2 regions of the Solwaraspora sp. WMMD792 genome follow, and region 1 is predicted to be linked to the other one. Evidence: predicted binding sites of a transcription regulator. Region 1 holds the regulator's gene; the other holds the start of a gene.
What was found. Region 1 encodes HrcA, which represses chaperone genes, less so after heat shock. Its sites were predicted from a motif close to GGTTNGCACNCTCNNNNNGAGNGTGCNAACC; they were not measured.
Positions count from the first base shown of each region.

Region 2: a site for HrcA is predicted at 1,513-1,543, ahead of groL (chaperonin GroEL). Genes of this name have one in related genera too.

Region 1 covers NZ_JARUBH010000009.1:3,922,414-3,930,829, reverse strand. Annotated here, with positions in the region: gene O7629_RS18655 (phytanoyl-CoA dioxygenase family protein) at 1-784, opposite strand, end outside; gene O7629_RS18650 (hypothetical protein) at 1,042-1,830, opposite strand; gene O7629_RS18645 (enoyl-CoA hydratase-related protein) at 2,084-2,884, opposite strand; gene hemW (radical SAM family heme chaperone HemW) at 2,902-4,125, shown strand; gene O7629_RS18635 (DUF4870 domain-containing protein) at 4,219-4,776, opposite strand; gene hrcA (heat-inducible transcriptional repressor HrcA) at 5,157-6,179, shown strand; gene dnaJ (molecular chaperone DnaJ) at 6,248-7,381, shown strand; gene O7629_RS18620 (16S rRNA (uracil(1498)-N(3))-methyltransferase) at 7,430-8,173, shown strand; gene O7629_RS18615 (histidine triad nucleotide-binding protein) at 8,267-8,416, shown strand, end outside.
Region 2 covers NZ_JARUBH010000009.1:4,994,252-5,002,667, reverse strand. Annotated here, with positions in the region: gene O7629_RS23345 (serine hydrolase) at 1-729, opposite strand, end outside; gene O7629_RS23340 (cold-shock protein) at 966-1,169, shown strand; gene groL (chaperonin GroEL) at 1,735-3,357, shown strand; gene O7629_RS23330 (GNAT family N-acetyltransferase) at 3,488-4,444, opposite strand; gene O7629_RS23325 (DUF998 domain-containing protein) at 4,629-5,318, opposite strand; gene O7629_RS23320 (TetR/AcrR family transcriptional regulator) at 5,456-6,046, shown strand; gene O7629_RS23315 (S8 family serine peptidase) at 6,210-8,416, opposite strand, start outside.

The sequences.
Region 1 (8,416 bases):
TGCCTTCGCCGAGCAGCTGTCGCTGCACCGGCGTCCGGTTCGCCCACCACTGGCCGTCCTTGTCGACATGCAGCTCGTCCAACGGGCGGATCCAGCGGTAGGTGTACCCGATGAACAGCATCTTGCGGGTGATCGTCGACAGGTTTGTCGACCGGGAGTGCCATTGCCGGCGGTCGAAGATGAACGCGTCGCCCGGGTTCGCGGTGATCTCGACCGTGCCTTCGGGATCCGGGTTCTGCACGGTGAGGTCGGCCGGGCGGGGCAGCGAGTTGCGCAGGTGGCTGCCGGGGATCACCTTGGTGGCGCCGCGGCCGGTCTCCGACAGGTCGGACAGGACGTAGGCCACCTTCAGCGAGAACATCGGCCGGGGCAGGTTCGGGTCCATCGTCTCCGGGTCGGAGTTCTGCCGGTAGCCGTCCTGGTGCCACCCCCAGTACGGCTTCTCCGGCTCCAGCGCCGGTGGGGTGACGTCGAGGTGGTTGTGGTGGGTGTAGATGTTCCAACCGGCCAGCCCCCACATGTAGGGGAACGCGATCGGATGGGTGAGCAGGTCGCCGAAGAGTTCGTCGCGGTCCAGGAAGCCCAGCAGGTGCAGGGTGCCGTCGGCGGTGGTCTTGCCGGCGGCCTTCTCCTCGGCGTACACCCGGTCGACCGCGGCCTCGAGCGCTGCCCGGTGGTCCTCGGTCAGCACGTTGCGCAGCAGGAGGAAGCCCTGCTCGTGGAACTCCTTGCGGTCGATGTCGCTGATCGCTTCGTAACCGGTCCGCCCGCCGTAATCGAACACAGCTTTCCCGTCCTGTCGGTGGTGCGCCCTTTCGGGCCTGGCGGATGCCGATCCTAGCCCGCCTCTCGGCCGGCCCGCCCGGGCCGATTGTCAGCAATTCGCGGGCCGTGTGGTTGGCCACAGCTGATTGCACGTGAGGTGTCGGGGCACGCACTTTCGGTACAGGTCCATCGTGCAAAATGTCTGGATTGCATAGTTTGCCGTATGTTGCGCTAACTGTCGGTTAAGATATGCAACCGGGGTGCCGGTTGTCGACGTCAGGCGAAGACCTCCGCCATCACCCGCCCGGTCTCGATGTCCCCGCCGGAAATCGACGACCAACTGCCGCCTTCCGCAGTCCATTCCTGATCGCCGAACGTGACCCTTTTGACGCCATGATCAGTGGCATGGGAAACGAGCCAGTGCGCATATCGCCACCCGGCCTGCGTGTTCTCCACTGGGACGCTCAGTGACGGCGTGGTGGGCACCGGCAGCAGCGACTCCAGGCCGCCCCAGTCCAACCGCAGATTGTCGGTGAGCGCCGCCGTCGCCTCGGCACCGCGCATCACCGGATCCCGGGTCACCGTGCAGGCGACCGCGCCGGTGGCCTCGCCGAGCAGCGCCGCGGTGAGCACCTGCGACTCGTCGGTCCACTTTTCGTACGCCTCGGGGAAGGCCGACCGCTGGACCGCCTGGGCGGCATCGGTGACCCGCATGTCCTGCCAACCCCGGACCCGTTCCAGGCCGGCGTAGAACGCGTTCGTCGCGTACCTGGTGTCGCTGATCTGCTCGACCGTGCCCCACCCCTGGCTGGGCCGCTGCTGGAACAACCCGACCGAATCCCGGTCGCCGCCGGTCAGGTTGCGCAGCTTGGACTCCTGGAACCCGGTCGCCAGTGCCACCACCACGGCACGGGGCGGCAGCCCACGCTGCACCCCGATCGCCGCGATCGTGGCGGCGTTCGCCATCTGCTCCGGATCGAGCGACACCCGACGCAGTTGGCCGTCGCCAGCCCCGGGCATGGAGTCGGGCAGTTCGACCGTGCAGCCCCGCCAGCCACCGGGCAACGCGAAATCGCCGATCCACCGGCCCAGGCCGACCCCGCCCAACAGGGCGATTGCCGCCAGCACGGCGACCAGCACCAGCACCGTCCGAGCCCGCACCGTCACCCCCACGCGTGTTGCTGGGACCTTTGGTACACCAGGGACGGTTGTGTCGTCCAGCGGGAGCGGGTCCCGCGCTTGTCGTACGCCGGCCCTTACGCCGTACGCCTCGACCCCTTACGTCGGAGATACCCCGTTTCGGGGCGACTATCCGTGGTCACCGCCCCGGCAGCCAGCTCGGGTCGCGTTTGTCGCGGAACGCCCGTACGCCCTCGCGGCCCTCGTCGGAGAGGAAGTATCCGGTGGAGAGCTCACGCAGCTCGGCCGTCTCGGCCCGGACGTCCGCCGCCGGGGTGCGGCGGAGCAGCTGCTTGGTGCCGGCCAGGGCGCCCGGGGCGCCCCGGACCAGCGCGGCGCAGCTCGCCGTCACCGCGGCGTCCAGCTCCCCGGCCGGTACGGCGGCGCTGACCAGACCGATCTGCGCCGCCCGGGCACCGTCGAACAGCTCACCGGTGAGGTACAGCTGCGCCGCTGCCCGCGGCTGCAGCCGGCGCAGCACAGTGGCGGAGATCACCGCCGGGACCACTCCGAGTCGTACCTCGGTGAAGGCGAAGGTGGCCGCCGCGTCGCAGATCGCGATGTCCGCCGCGGCGATCAGCCCCAGCCCGCCGGCCCGGGCCGGGCCGCCGACCCGGGCCACCACCGGCTTGGGGCACTCCCAGAGCGCCGCCAGTACGTCGCCGAGCATCCCGACCGGCACCTGTCGGGTCGCGTACGCCTCGGCGGTCTCCTTCAGGTCGGCGCCGGAGCAGAAGACCGGCCCGGTGTGGCTCAACACCACCACCCGGACCTGCGGGTCGGCGACCGCCTCGGCCAGGCCGGCGAGCAGTTCGGTCATCAGCGGGGTGGACAGCGCGTTGCGGTTGCCCGGGCTGTCCAGGGTCAGGGTGGTGATCCCGGCGGCGGTGGCCGTACGGATCAGTGGCTGCGCGGACCTGGTGGGTCGGGGCTCATCCATGCCGGCACACTAGTCCCATGCCAGGAGCACCACCCGCCGGTACGCCGGTGCCCGCCGACGGGGCGCTGCCGCCGTCCGCGCTCGCCCGCAGCGGCCAGCGCGGCTTCGGGGTCTATCTGCACGTGCCGTTCTGCGCCACCCGCTGCGGCTACTGCGACTTCAACACGTACACGCCCGCCGAACTTGGCGGCAGCGCACCGGTCGGGGAGTACCTGGACGCCGTACTGGCCGAGCTGGAACTGGCCGCGAAGGTCCTGGCCGACCGCCCGCCACGGCAGGTGGACACGGTCTTCGTCGGCGGCGGCACGCCGAGCCTGCTGCCCGCCGACGCGTTGGCCCGGCTGCTCGACGCGATCGACGCCACCTGGGGGCTGGCCGTCGACGCGGAGGTCACCACCGAGGCCAACCCGGAGTCGGTGACCCCGGCGTCGCTGCGGGCGCTGCGGGCCGCCGGCTACACCAGGGTGTCGCTCGGCATGCAGTCGACCGCAGCGACGGTGCTCGCCGTGCTGGACCGCCGGCACGCGCCGGGCCGCGCGGTCACCGCCGCCCGGGAGGCCCGGGAGGCCGGATTCGAGCACGTCAATCTCGATCTGATCTACGGTACGCCGGGGGAGAGCGCAGCGGACTTCGACGAGTCGCTGGCGGCGGTGGTGGCGGCCGGGGTGGACCACGTCAGCGCGTACGCGCTGATCGTCGAGGACGGCACCCGGTTGGCGGCCCGGATGCGGCGCGGCGAACTGCCGTATCCCGACGACGACGTCGCCGCCGACCGCTACCTCGCCGCCGAATCGGCGCTGAGCGACGCCGGATTCGACTGGTACGAGGTGTCGAACTGGGCCCGGTCGGCCGCCGGCCGGTGCCGGCACAACCTGTTGTACTGGACCGGCGGTGACTGGTGGGGGCTCGGGCCGGGGGCGCACAGCCACGTCGGCGGGGTCCGCTGGTGGAACGTGCGGCATCCCCGGTCGTACGCCGAGCGGCTGGCCGCCGGACGGTCGCCCGGCCACGGCCGGGAACTACTCACCGGCACCGAGCAGCAGGTCGAAGAGGTGATGCTGGGGCTGCGGCTGGCCAGTGGGCTGCCGCTGGCGCGACTGGCCCCGGCCGGCCGGCTCGCGGCCCGCCAAGCCGGCGACGACGGGCTGCTCGACCCCGGCGCGCTCGCCGCCGGGCAGGCGGTGCTGACCCTGCGCGGCCGGCTGCTGGCCGACGCGGTCGTCCGGGACCTGCTCCCGTGAGACCCGCTGCCGGGCTGCCTTGCGTGGCGTGGCCCGCATTGCCCGCCACCGGTGACGCCCCCGGAGCCGGTACGGATCCGGGGGCGAGCGGTGTCACTTGATGAAGTTGGCGGACATCGGGTACTTGTACAGCGTCCCCTCGTTGGCCTTAACGCCCGCGATGATGCCGAAGATGATCTGGATCGCGAACACCACCAGGCTGGGGATGAACAACAGGCACCAGCTGACGAAGAGCAGCACGAAGGCGATCGCCGACCAGAGGATCTGGAAGTTGAGCGCGGCCAGCGCGTGCGCCCGTACGGCCGGTGACTGCTGACCCTTGACCAGGTAGGCGATCAGCGGGCCGACGAAGCCGAGCGGTCCGAAGCTGATGAACGCGCCCAGGGCGCCACCGAAGTGGGCGATCAGGGCCCAGGTCTTGTCGTCGTTGGTGGCGTAGCCGGACGGGGGTTGACCTCCGTACGCCGGACCGCCGGGCGGGTAACCGCCGGGCGGGGGATATCCGCCGGCGCCGCCGGGCGGCGGCGGGTATCCGGGAGAGGAGGCCTCGCCCGGCATCGAGTAGGACGCTGGAGGTGGCGGCGGGGAGTTGGGGTCCTGCGGCATGCCGCCGGGACCGTTCTCCCCTGGTGGGCGAGGTGGTTCAGTCATGCCCGACACGGTAGGGGGACGGATCAAGCCGCGCCAGTTAGCCCCGCCGACGATTTTCCCGTCCGGGCAGGCCGTCTCCGCTGGTCGGTCGGCTTGCGTGGGGCCCGCCGGCCGGCTTCTCTGGCCCGCCGGCCGGCTTGCGGAGCCCCGCCGGCCGACCGATCCGACCCGGGTGAGTGCGCTTGGTGACATATCGCCCGGTACGCCCCCGCCCGGCGAACTGATCATCGCCGGCCCGGCCCGATCGACGTATGCTGGCACTCACAACCGGCGAGTGCCAGCAGGGGCGTCCGTCGTCGGTCCGGCCACCCACCGGCCGCCGCGACGGCCGGGGCCGTAGCCTCGGACCGGTCCGACCGGTGCCAGCGGAGGAGGTGCAGATGGGTCTCGACGACCGCAAACTCGACGTGCTTCGGGCGATCGTCGAGGACTACGTCGCCACTCAGGAGCCGGTCGGCAGCAAGGCGCTGGTCGAGCGGCACCAGCTCGGGGTGTCACCGGCGACCGTCCGTAACGACATGGCGGTGCTGGAGGAGGAGGGCTACATCCGGCAGCCGCACACCAGCGCCGGGCGGGTCCCGACCGACCGTGGCTACCGGTTGTTCGTCGACCGGCTGTCCCGGGTGAAACCGCTCAGCCCGGCGGAGCGCAGGGCGATCGAACGCTTCCTCGCCGGCGCCGTCGACCTCGACGACGTCGTGCACCGCACCGTCCGGCTGCTCGCCCAGCTCACCCGCCAGGTCGCGGTGGTGCAGTACCCGAGCCTGTCCCGGTCGTCGGTGCGGCACCTTGAGCTGGTGCCGATCTCGACCACCCGGCTGATGCTGGTTCTGATCGTCGACACCGGCCGGGTCGAGCAGCGACTGGTGGAGCTGCCGGCCCCGATCAGTGCCGACGACGTGACCGACCTGCGTCGGCTGGCCAACGAGAAGCTCGACGGCTGTCGGCTCTCCGACACCCCGCCGTTGGTCCAGGCGTTGGTCGACGAGGCGCCATCGGACCTGCGACCGGCGATGACCACGCTTTCGACGGTCCTGCTGGAGACGCTGGTCGAGCGGCACGAGGAACGCATCGCGCTGGCCGGGACCGCTAACCTGACCAGAGGGGGACTACTCGACTTCCAGGGCTCCCTGCGTCCGATACTGGAGGCACTGGAGGAGGAGGTCGTCCTGCTCAAACTGATCGGCGAGGTGGAGCCGAGCACCCTGCGGGTCCGCATCGGCGACGAGAACGAGATCGACAACCTGCGGGCCGCATCCGTGGTCAGCACCGGTTACGGTCCGGGCACCGTCATCGTCGGTGGCCTCGGCGTGCTGGGGCCCACCCGGATGGACTACCCCGGCACCATCGCCACGGTTCGCGCCGTGGCACGCTACGTCGGCGATCTGCTGGCGCAGAACTGACCGGCGGGCAGGATAACCGACCCGGCGAACTGCACATGCGAGACTGACACATGAGGACACCAGACGCAGTGGCCAAGGACTACTACGGGATTCTCGGCGTGAGCCGGGACGCCTCCGCTGACGACATCAAGCGGGCCTACCGCAAGTTGGCCCGGCAGTACCATCCGGACGTCAATCCGGATCCGGTGGCGGCTGACAAGTTCAAGGACATCAACGCCGCGTACGAGGTGCTCTCCGACGACCAGAAGCGGCAGATCGTCGATCTTGGTGGCGACCCGTTGGCGCCCGGCGGCGCGCCCGGCGGCGGCCCCGGCGGGGCCGGGCCCTTCGTCGGCTTCCAGGACATCATGGACGCCTTCTTCGGGGCGGCGGCCGGCTCCCGTGGGCCGAGGTCGCGGACCCGCCCCGGCGCCGACGCGATCCTGCGCCTGGAGCTCGATCTGACCGACACCGCGTTCGGCGTGGAAGCGCCGATCACCGTCGACACCGCGGTGATCTGCACCACATGCTCCGGCGCGGGCACTGCGGCCGGCACCCACCTGGCGACCTGCGAGGCGTGCGGCGGGCGCGGCGAGGTCCAGTCCGTGCAACGGACCTTCCTCGGCCAGGTGGTCTCGTCCCGGCCCTGCGTCGCCTGCCAGGGCTACGGCACCGTCATCCCGCACCCCTGCGCCACCTGTTCCGGCGACGGCCGGGTGCGGACCCGACGTTCGCTGACCGTCAAGATCCCCGCCGGGGTGGAGGACGGGATGCGGATCCGGCTGGCCCAGCAGGGCGAGGTCGGGCCGGGCGGGGGCACCGCCGGTGACCTGTACGTCGAGATCCACGAGCGGCCGCACGACGTCTACTCCCGCAAGGGCGACGACCTGCACTGCCGGGTCACCGTGCCGATGACCGCCGCGGCGCTCGGCACCCGGCTGACCATCCGGACCCTGGACAGCGACGAGCCGGTGGACGTCAAGCCGGGCACCCAGCCGGGTGCCACCCTGCGGTTGCGCGGGCGCGGCGTGCCGCACCTGCGCGGCACCGGCCGCGGTGACCTCTACGTGCACCTCGACGTGCGTACCCCGACCAAGCTCGACGCCGAGCAGGAGCGGACGCTGCGGGAGTTCGCCAAGGCCCGGGGCGAGGAGGTCGCCGAGCTGACCAAGCAGGGCGGGTTCTTCTCCCGGATGCGCGACGCGTTCAACGGCCACGGCTGACCCGCCGCCCGGTCCGGCCAGCGAGCAGCAGCGGAGAACCGATCCGACGTGAGCGCCCCACTGTTTCTCGTCGAGCGCCTGCCGACCGGGCCGACCCACACCCTCGACGGGCCGGAGGGCCACCACGCCGCGACCGTGGTCCGGCTGCGCCCGGGTGAGCAGTTGCGGCTCGCCGACGGGCGCGGCGGCGTCGCCGACGCGGTGGTCGAGGCCGTCGGCCGGCACCAGCTCGACCTGCGGGTCCTCGACACCGGGTACGTCAGCGCCACCGACCCCCGGCTGGTGGTGGCGCAGGGCGTCGCCAAGGGCGACCGGGGCGAGCTGGCGGTGCAGGCGATGACCGAGGTCGGGGTGGACGAGATCGTTCCGTGGGCGGCCGCCCGCTCGGTGACCCGCTGGCGCGACGACCGTGGTGCCCGGGCCCGGCAACGATGGGTCGGCACCGCGCGGGAGGCCACCAAACAGGCCCGCCGGCCGTGGCTGCCGACGATCGGCGGCTCCGACCAGCAGCCGGCCGAGCCGACCGACGCGGTCGCCGCCCGGTGCGCGGCGTCGGCCGCCAGCTTCGTCCTGCACGAGTCGGCGCAGCAGCGGCTGGCCGTCGCCGATCTGCCGACCACCGGGTCGGTGCTGCTGGTAGTGGGGCCGGAAGGCGGGATCGACGACGCCGAGCTGGCCACCTTCGTCGACGCCGGGGCCCGGCCGGTGCGGCTCGGCCCGGCGGTGCTGCGGACGTCGACCGCCGGTGTCGCGGCACTCGCCCTGCTCTCCGGTCGGCTGGGGCGCTGGTAACGCCGTGGTTGGGGCGCTGGTGGCGCCGTGGTTGGGGCGCCGGTGGCGCGGCGGTGGACCGGCCGGACCCCGGTCACCGCTACCATCCGTCGGGTGAGCGACAACTGTGTCTTCTGCCGGATCGCCGCCGGGGAACTGCCGACCACCCTGCTGTACGACGGGGCCAACACGGTCGCGTTCCGGGACCTCCACCCGCAGGCACCCACCCACGTGCTGGTGATACCGAAGCAGCACCACCCCGAC
Region 2 (8,416 bases), 1.1 Mb from region 1:
GGTGAGCGCGTCCCGTGGGCCGAAGTCGCCCTCACCACGGACGGCGCGCATCTCGGACAGCAGCCACGGCGTCCACTGCGGCCCGGCTGCCCGTCCGTCGGCGAGGCAGCGCCCCAGCCTGGTCAGATCGCGGGCGGAGACGACCGTGTTGCTCCACCGGTCGCGCTCCGGGGCCGAGTCGGTCAGTCCGCAGAGCCGTACCATCCGCTCGATGGACTCCCGGCCACCGACCCGGTCGAAGGTGGCGTCCGCGCCGGGATTGTCGCTGTCCCGGATGATCGACGACAGTTGGGCCAGCTGAGGTGTCCGGAGCATGTGGCCCTGTTCGTCGGCGCGGCGCAGGTCGTCGGCGGCCAGCCACACCTTGATCAACGACATGGTGTCGCTCTGCGCGGCGAAGTTCGGCGACCCGGTGATCAACCCGGTACGCCGGTTCAGCGCCGCCCAGGAGAAGAATCCGTCGGTCGGTGTCGGCACCGGGCCGGTGCGCAGCAACACGCTGCGCTGCTGGTGGTCGTGGTCAGGGTCGGCGACGGTCCAGCCCGGCTCGCGCGGCGGTGGTTTGCCGGCGTCCCCGGGCAGGCCGCCGGTGAACGCCGACAGCACGATGAGCAGCCCGACGGCGGCGGCCGCCGGGTGGCGTTGGCGGACGCGGTCGTGTCGGGGCGCGGTGCGGTCCGACCGTCGGACGGCCCGGCTGCCAGGTGCGCGATGCCGTCCGGGCTTCACGTTCTGCGGTGTACGGGACACACGTGGTCAACGAAATGTGGTGCCAGAGAGACTTGACTGGGGGTTAATGTCCCCTTTTGGGATAGTGCGGTGCCGTCAGACCTCGTGTAGCGTGCGATTCCGGCTGCTGTACTCGGGCAACCCGCACGGGAGTCCCGATCGGTGGCTCCGGCCGGCGAACACGCCGGTCAGAGGGCCGGCAGAGGCCCGGCACGACAGAAGTGAGGAAGTGCACCGTGGCGCAGGGCACCGTGAAGTGGTTCAACAGCGAGAAGGGCTACGGTTTCATCGCGGTCGACGGGGGTCAGGACGTCTTCGTCCACTTCTCCGCCATCGAGATGGACGGCTACAAGGCGCTCGACGACGGGCAGCGCGTCGAGTTCGAGATCGCTCAGGGGCAGAAGGGTCCTCAGGCGGAGAGGGTCCGGGTCATCGCCTAGTCACCCTGCTGGCCAGCCCGGTCACCCTGCTGGCCAACTGCACGTCCGGTGGTCGGTGCGGCCGCCCGACCGGACGGCGGCGTATCCGATAAGTCGACACAAGTCTGCGTACCCGCAAGGCGTCGGTTCTCCTCGTGGAGCCGGCGCCTTTCATCGTCTCGCCACCCGGCGACCGGTCGTCTCGCCGGCCGGCGATCCTGCCTACCCGCGCCGGGCCCGCTGTGCGGGCCCTGCCCACCTGATCTTGACCGTGACCGCCGTCGGCGGCCGTGCGGCCCGAAGGGGTACGTCGGGCGGCAAGTTGCTGTTCGCTTGCACTCGACAGGGGAGAGTGCTAAACAAGGATTGGCACTCGCCAACCGGGAGTGCCAAAGGTCGGGGCGGTGGGGCCACCGCCGTCGTCCCGCTTCGCGGGGTGACGGAGATGGCCGGTCGTCGCGGGCTATCCGGCCCGGCCGGCGGACGTCACTGTCGCCAGGTAGTGACGTCCGAAGGTGCGTAGAGCAGGCGGCATGGCGGAGCTGACCGGCTCCGGTGCTGCGAGCGTCCAGGAGGACAACGCCGTATGGCCAAGATGATCGCGTTCGACGAAGAGGCGCGCCGCGGTCTCGAGCGGGGCATGAACACCCTCGCCGACGCCGTCAAGGTGACGCTGGGCCCGAAGGGCCGCAACGTCGTGCTCGAAAAGAAGTGGGGTGCCCCCACCATCACCAACGATGGTGTGAGCATCGCCAAGGAGATCGAGCTCGAGGACCCGTACGAGAAGATCGGCGCCGAGCTGGTCAAGGAGGTCGCCAAGAAGACCGACGACGTGGCCGGTGACGGCACGACGACGGCGACCGTCCTGGCCCAGGCTCTGGTCCGCGAGGGCCTGCGCAACGTCGCGGCCGGCGCGAACCCGATGGCCCTGAAGCGGGGCATCGAGGCCGCCGTCGCCAACGTCGCGGAGGAGCTGAGCAAGCTCGCCAAGGACGTGGAGACCAAGGAGCAGATCGCGTCCACCGCGTCGATCTCCGCCGGTGACTCCAGCGTCGGCGAGATCATCGCCGAGGCGATGGACAAGGTCGGCAAGGAAGGCGTCATCACCGTCGAGGAGAGCAACACCTTCGGCCTGGAGCTGGAGCTCACCGAGGGTATGCGCTTCGACAAGGGCTACATCTCGCCCTACTTCTGGACCGACCCGGAGCGGATGGAGGCCGTCCTCGACGACCCCTACATCCTGATCGTCAACAGCAAGATCTCCTCGGTCAAGGACCTGCTCCCGATCCTGGAGAAGATCATGCAGTCGGGCAAGCCGCTGCTGATCATCGCCGAGGACGTCGAGGGCGAGGCGCTGGCCACCCTGATCGTCAACAAGGTGCGCGGCACCTTCAAGTCGGTTGCCGTCAAGGCACCCGGCTTCGGTGACCGCCGCAAGGCGATGCTGACCGACATCTCGATCCTCACCGGCGGCCAGGTCGTCAGCGAGGAGCTCGGCCTGAAGCTCGACGCGGTGACCATCGACATGCTGGGCCGGGCCCGCAAGGTCCAGGTGACCAAGGACGAGACCACGGTCGTCGACGGTGCCGGCGACGCCGAGCAGATCCAGGGCCGGGTCAACCAGATCCGGGCCGAGATCGAGAAGAGCGACTCCGACTACGACCGCGAGAAGCTGCAGGAGCGGCTGGCCAAGCTGGCCGGCGGCGTCGCGGTGATCAAGGTCGGAGCGGCCACCGAGGTGGAGCTCAAGGAGCGCAAGCACCGCATCGAGGACGCGGTGCGCAACGCCAAGGCGGCCGTCGAGGAGGGCATCGTCCCCGGTGGTGGCGTTGCCCTGGTGCAGGCCGGCAAGACCGCCTTCGACAAGCTCGACCTGGTCGGCGACGAGGCGACCGGCGCGCAGATCGTGAAGATCGCGCTGGACGCCCCGCTGCGGCAGATCGCCGTCAACGCCGGCCTCGAAGGCGGCGTCGTGGTGGAGAAGGTCCGCAACCTGGAGGCCGGCCACGGCCTCAACGCCGCCAACGGCGACTACGTGGACCTGCTGCAGGCGGGCATCATCGACCCGGCCAAGGTGACCCGGTCGGCGCTGCAGAACGCCTCGTCGATCGCGGCGCTGTTCCTGACCACCGAGGCCGTGGTGGCGGACAAGCCGGAGAAGACCCCGGCCCCGGCCGGCGCGCCCGGCGGCGGCGAGATGGACTTCTGAGTCCAGCTCGATCGTCCGCGCCGCGCGTCAACGCGACGCGCGACACGAGTACGGACCGCAGGGGCGGTCACCGGTTCGCCGGTGACCGCCCCTGCGGCATACGCGAGGCCGGTGAGCTGTTCGAGGCCGGTCAGAGCTGCTTGCGATACAAGAAGAAGACCCGCTCGATGCGGGCACCCGCCGCCGAGGCGTAGAACGGCACCGGGCCCACCCAGCCGATCTCGACCCGCTGATGGCCGGCCTCCGCCAGGTCCCGCAGACAGCGCCGCAACAGGATCGCCCCGATACCGAGCCCCTGCGCGGTCGGGGCCGTACCCATCGGCCCGAACCAGCTCGGCCGCGACGACCCGTACGCCGCGAAGCCCAGCACCTCACCCGGATCGCCGGTACGGACCGCCAGGTGGCAGCCGGCGTCGGGCCGGCCCACCGAATGCGCCACTTCGGCCGCCCACGCGTCGCCGAACGTCGCCTGGGTGAACGCCACCAGCGCCGCGACGTCGTCGCCGTCGGCCCGCCGTACGGTGATCCCGGCCTGCGCCAGGCGGCGCTGCGCGTCGGCGGTGTCCCGCAACGCCGGGGACCCGGCGGACGCCAGGTCGGCCGTCATGTTCCACGCGGTCCGGTCCTGCAGGTAGCCGAGCGCCATCGCCAGGCAGACCGCCGGCGTGTAGCGCACGTCCACCCCCGGCCAGGCGTAGTACGGCGGATTGCCGGCCAACAGCACCTCACCGGCGCCCCGGGCCGCCAGCGCGCTTTCCGCCCGGCCGAGCAACGCCCGCCCCAGACCCTGTCGACGCCACTGCGGATCCACCGCGATCAGGTCCACGTGACCGACCGACGGGTCCCGGTGCGCGACCGAGCCGAGCACGACCCCGCGTACCGTTTCGTCGACGACGGCGACCAGACCGATCGTCTGCCGCGGCCCCACCCCCGACGGATGATCGGGGACGACCGGCCCGTGCAGTCTGGTGACGATCTGCTCCGCCTCGGCGGCGTCTTCCGGCAGATCGAGCGCGGCGCGGCAGAGCGCCACGACGGCCGGCCGGTGCCGCTCGGACAGTTCCTCGATGGCGAACTCCTGTTCCACGACCGCCCACCCTAATTTGACTTGCGCTTCGACCCGTGCGGCGGGGCTTGGTGCCCTTCTTGGCGGGGTGCTGGTCGCGCGGAGGTTCCGAAACCCCGTCGGACCCGGCGCCTTGTCGTGCCGATGAGCGCGCGTCTGATCTTCCGCCCGTGGGTGTCTGTCGCGGGTTCGAGTCGCCGCCGTTTCACGCGTGGCCAGCCGGCGACCGCCCGTTGCCATCCTTGATGGACTTGCCGGCGCAGATGAATCCGACCAGCAGGGGATAGACCGCGCAGCGTTCGACCAGGCCGATCAGGCTGGCCGATGAGCCGGCGATGGCCAGGAAGCCGACCAGCGACAGAAGACCGAAGACGCCGAGGACGGTCATGGCCCGGCCGGTGGCGGCAGCGATTCCGGCCTGTCGGTGCGCTCGCCCGAGGATGATGATCAGTACGTTACCGCTGACGATGCCGAGCAGGGCGCCCACCGAGTGAAAGTCGATGGCACCGCTGTCGGGTGTCTCGCCGGTTCCTGGGAAGAAGGCCAGCAGGACGCCGCCGGCGGCCATCAGGAAGGCCACCGCGCGCACTGTCCAGCCGCGCAGGCCGTGCATGCCTGGGAGCATGGCGGTGCCGCAGAACAGGACGATCCCGAACAGGAAGAATCCGGTGTTCATGACCCAGGCCAGCGGCGAGTGCATGAGCTGCCCGAATCCCTCCGTGGGGCCGTGCACTCCGAGGTTGCTGATGTAGTGGTAGGTGTAGCTGTAGGGGGGATCCGTCCATGCCGCCGCGGCGATGAGCTCGGCGATGAAGAAAGCCAGCCCTCCGGCGATGAGCACGATGCCGGCAGCGGAGTTTTGCCTCTGCCGAGCGTCCACCCGGACGGGGGTCACGTTCAAGGTTCCTTCTCTCCCGGCTTCCCGCCGCATGTGTCGGTCCCGTCGGTCAATCTCCGGTGTGACTCCAATACTGTATCAAGATCAGTTATGGAGTCAATGCATCTAGCGAACAGGTCCAGTACTCTGTCGGCATGAGCGAGGGGCAGCGAACCGGGCGACGGGAGCGGAAGAAGGCAGCGACCCGGGCATCGATCGTGCAGGCCGCCCACGAACTGTTCCTGGAACGAGGGTTCGACGCGGTGAGCGTCCGCGAAATCGCCGACCGGGCGGATGTGTCGCCAACCACCGTCTTCACACACTTCCCGCACAAGGAGGCCCTCGCGTTCGGTGACGAGGACCTGCGACACGACCGGCTCGTCGCGGCAGTGGCTGACCGGCCGCCGGGGACCTCGATCTCCGCCGCGCTCAAGGCGCACTACCTCGCGGAGATCACCGCGCTCGGATCCGAACCCGCACGGTCGCTCCTCGTCCTCATGGAACAGACACCCGCCCTCGTCGAGTACGCCGAACGCATGTGGTTCCGCCACGAAGACGCGTTGATCGCCGCGATCACCACGGAGTTCGGGCTCGCCGAGCCCAGCGACGAGATCCGCTTCTACGTCCGCTTCGCCCTGCAGATACAGCTGAGCGCGACCCGGGCAGCCAACCCGGAGTCCGTCATCGACGCAGGGTTCCGGCTCCTCGACGAGGGCTGGCTGCGCTACCAGAGTCAGTTCCGCTAGCCGGCGCCCGGCGATGCGACTGCCCCATGTACGTATCTGTCGGGCCCCGGTGGGGTCCCCGCGACTCTGTGCAGCCGGCGGGCGAGCACGCAGCAGGTGGCCATCGCGCCTGACGGCGGCAGACAGCCAGGCGCGGACAGCGGAAAATATCAGTGCGCCGAGGCTAACCGGCGGCCTGCGCCGCCCGCACCGCGGCGTAGGCGTCGACCAGGCCGGCGCCGGTCAGGTTCGCCGGATCGCCGCAGGTGTCACCGCCCCCGGTGCCGGCCTCGGCGGCGGTCTGCCGCAGGATCCGCGCCGTGCCGTCCAGATCACCGATCAGCTCCGGTCGCGCCGACCAAAGCAGCGCCACCACCCCGGCCACCTGCGGGGTCGCCATCGACGTACCGTCCAGCGCCGCGTACCCGCCGCCGGGCATCGCCGACAGCACGTCGGCGCCCGGTGCCACCAGGTCCGGTTTGACGGTGCCGTCCGGCGCCGGGCCCCGGCTGGAGAAGTCGGTGACCTCCCGGTCGGCGTCCACCGCGCCGACGGTCAGCACATCGGTGTACGGGGCCGGCGGGTCGTCGACCGAGCTGCAGAACGGGCCGGTGTTGCCGGCGGCGGCCACCATCATCAGCCCGGCGGCGGCCAGCGCCTCGGTGGCCGGTCGCAGCGAACTCAGGTCGCAGCCTTCCAGCTCGGGGCAGCCCCAGGAGTTGGTCAGCACGTGCGGAGCGCGTTCCGGTCGCCCGTCGGCGAACGGGTCGCCCCCGGTCGGGAACGGGGCCAGCATGAACTGCAGGCAGTCCAGGTAGCGTGCCGGGTTGCCGAGGTTGCGGTCCAGGTTGACACAGCCGACCCAGGACGCGCCCGGCGCGACCCCGATCGAGGTGTCGCCGACGGCCGAGCCGAGCGTGTGGGTGCCGTGTCCGTTGTTGTCGGTCGGCGTACCGGTGCCGTTCCACGGGTCGAACCAGGAGTCGTCGCCGCCCCGGAACCCGTCCGCCAGCGCCGGATGCTCGCCGTCCACCCCGGAGTCCGAGGCGCCGACCACGATGCCGGCGCCGTCGACGCCGAGCTCCGTCCAGACCCGTTCGGCACCGAGCATGGTGATGTTCCACGGCGGGGTACGCGGAGCGGGCTGCTCGCCCCGTTCGGGCTCGACCGTGGCCGGCAGCGGCCGCAGTTGCTGACTGATCAGCACCCGGTCGACGTCGTCCCGCCGGGTCAGCCAGGGCCGCAGCGCCGGCCCGGCGTCCACCTCGATCGCGTTGACCAGGTAGTACGGCGTGTAGGACAGCCCCCACCGGTCCAGATCGTCGCGCAGGTCGGCCTGGCTGGCCTCGGCGGTGTCGACCAGCCGTTGGAAGACCGTGCGGACCCGTTCGTCGCGGGCCTGCGGTCCGGTGCCGCGCGGCACGTCGGACAGATCGGCCTGTTCCCGCAGCATCACGAACAGCCGTTCGCCGTGCAGCCCCGGCTGCCCGACGGCGAGGTGCACGGCGCCCCCGGCCACCGCCAGCGCCGCGACGGTGGCCGCCGCCACCGACCGCAGTGGTCGACCCGCCAGCCGTGGCGGTCGACCCGCCCGCCGCCAACCGAGACCGAAGCCGAGTCCGAGGCCCAACGCGAGCGCCAGGGCCAGCCCGACGCCGGCACCGACCGCCGCCCAGAACGGCAGGTCACGGCCGATGGCCAGGAGCAGCGAGACCTCTTCCGGGTCGAGCAGGGCCAGCGGTCCGGCGACGGACAGCCCGGCCAGTACGCCGACCGGCGCGCTGGACCGGTCGGCGGCCCAGCCGATCGCCGCGGCCGCGTACCCGATCGGGGGCAGCACCAGGATCGCGGCCAGCTGCCCGCCGGGCTGGCCGACGCCAGCGGCGAGCAGCAGCAGCCCGACTCCGGCCACCGTCCCGCCGAGCAGGATGGTGCGCACCGCTGAACGCCCCTGCGGACCGGCGCCGATCGCCGTCCAGAACCGGCGGGGCAGCAGTTCGGCGGCGTACCAGCCGATCGCGGCCGCTGCGGCGACGGCGAGTGCCGTCTCCACCGCGCCGCCCAGCGCACCGACCCACAACCAGGGCAGCAGCATGACCAGCCCGGCCGCGACGGCGATCAGGACAGCGGCCGTCCGGTCCGCCTTGCCCTGCTGAACCGGACCTGGCTCGGCCTGAGCTGACTGAACCTGACCTGGCTCGGCCTGGCCGGGCTGAGCCGGCTCGGCCTGAGCTGGCTCGGCCTGAGCTGGCTCGGCCTGAGCTGGCTCGGCCTCGCTCGGCTCGGCCCGGCGCCGCAGCGCCCGCAGCCCGGCGGCGCCGCCGGCGGCGAGCGCGGTGAGCGCGGCCAGGTACAGCTCGTGGTGGACGGTCGGTACGGCCCGCAGCAGCC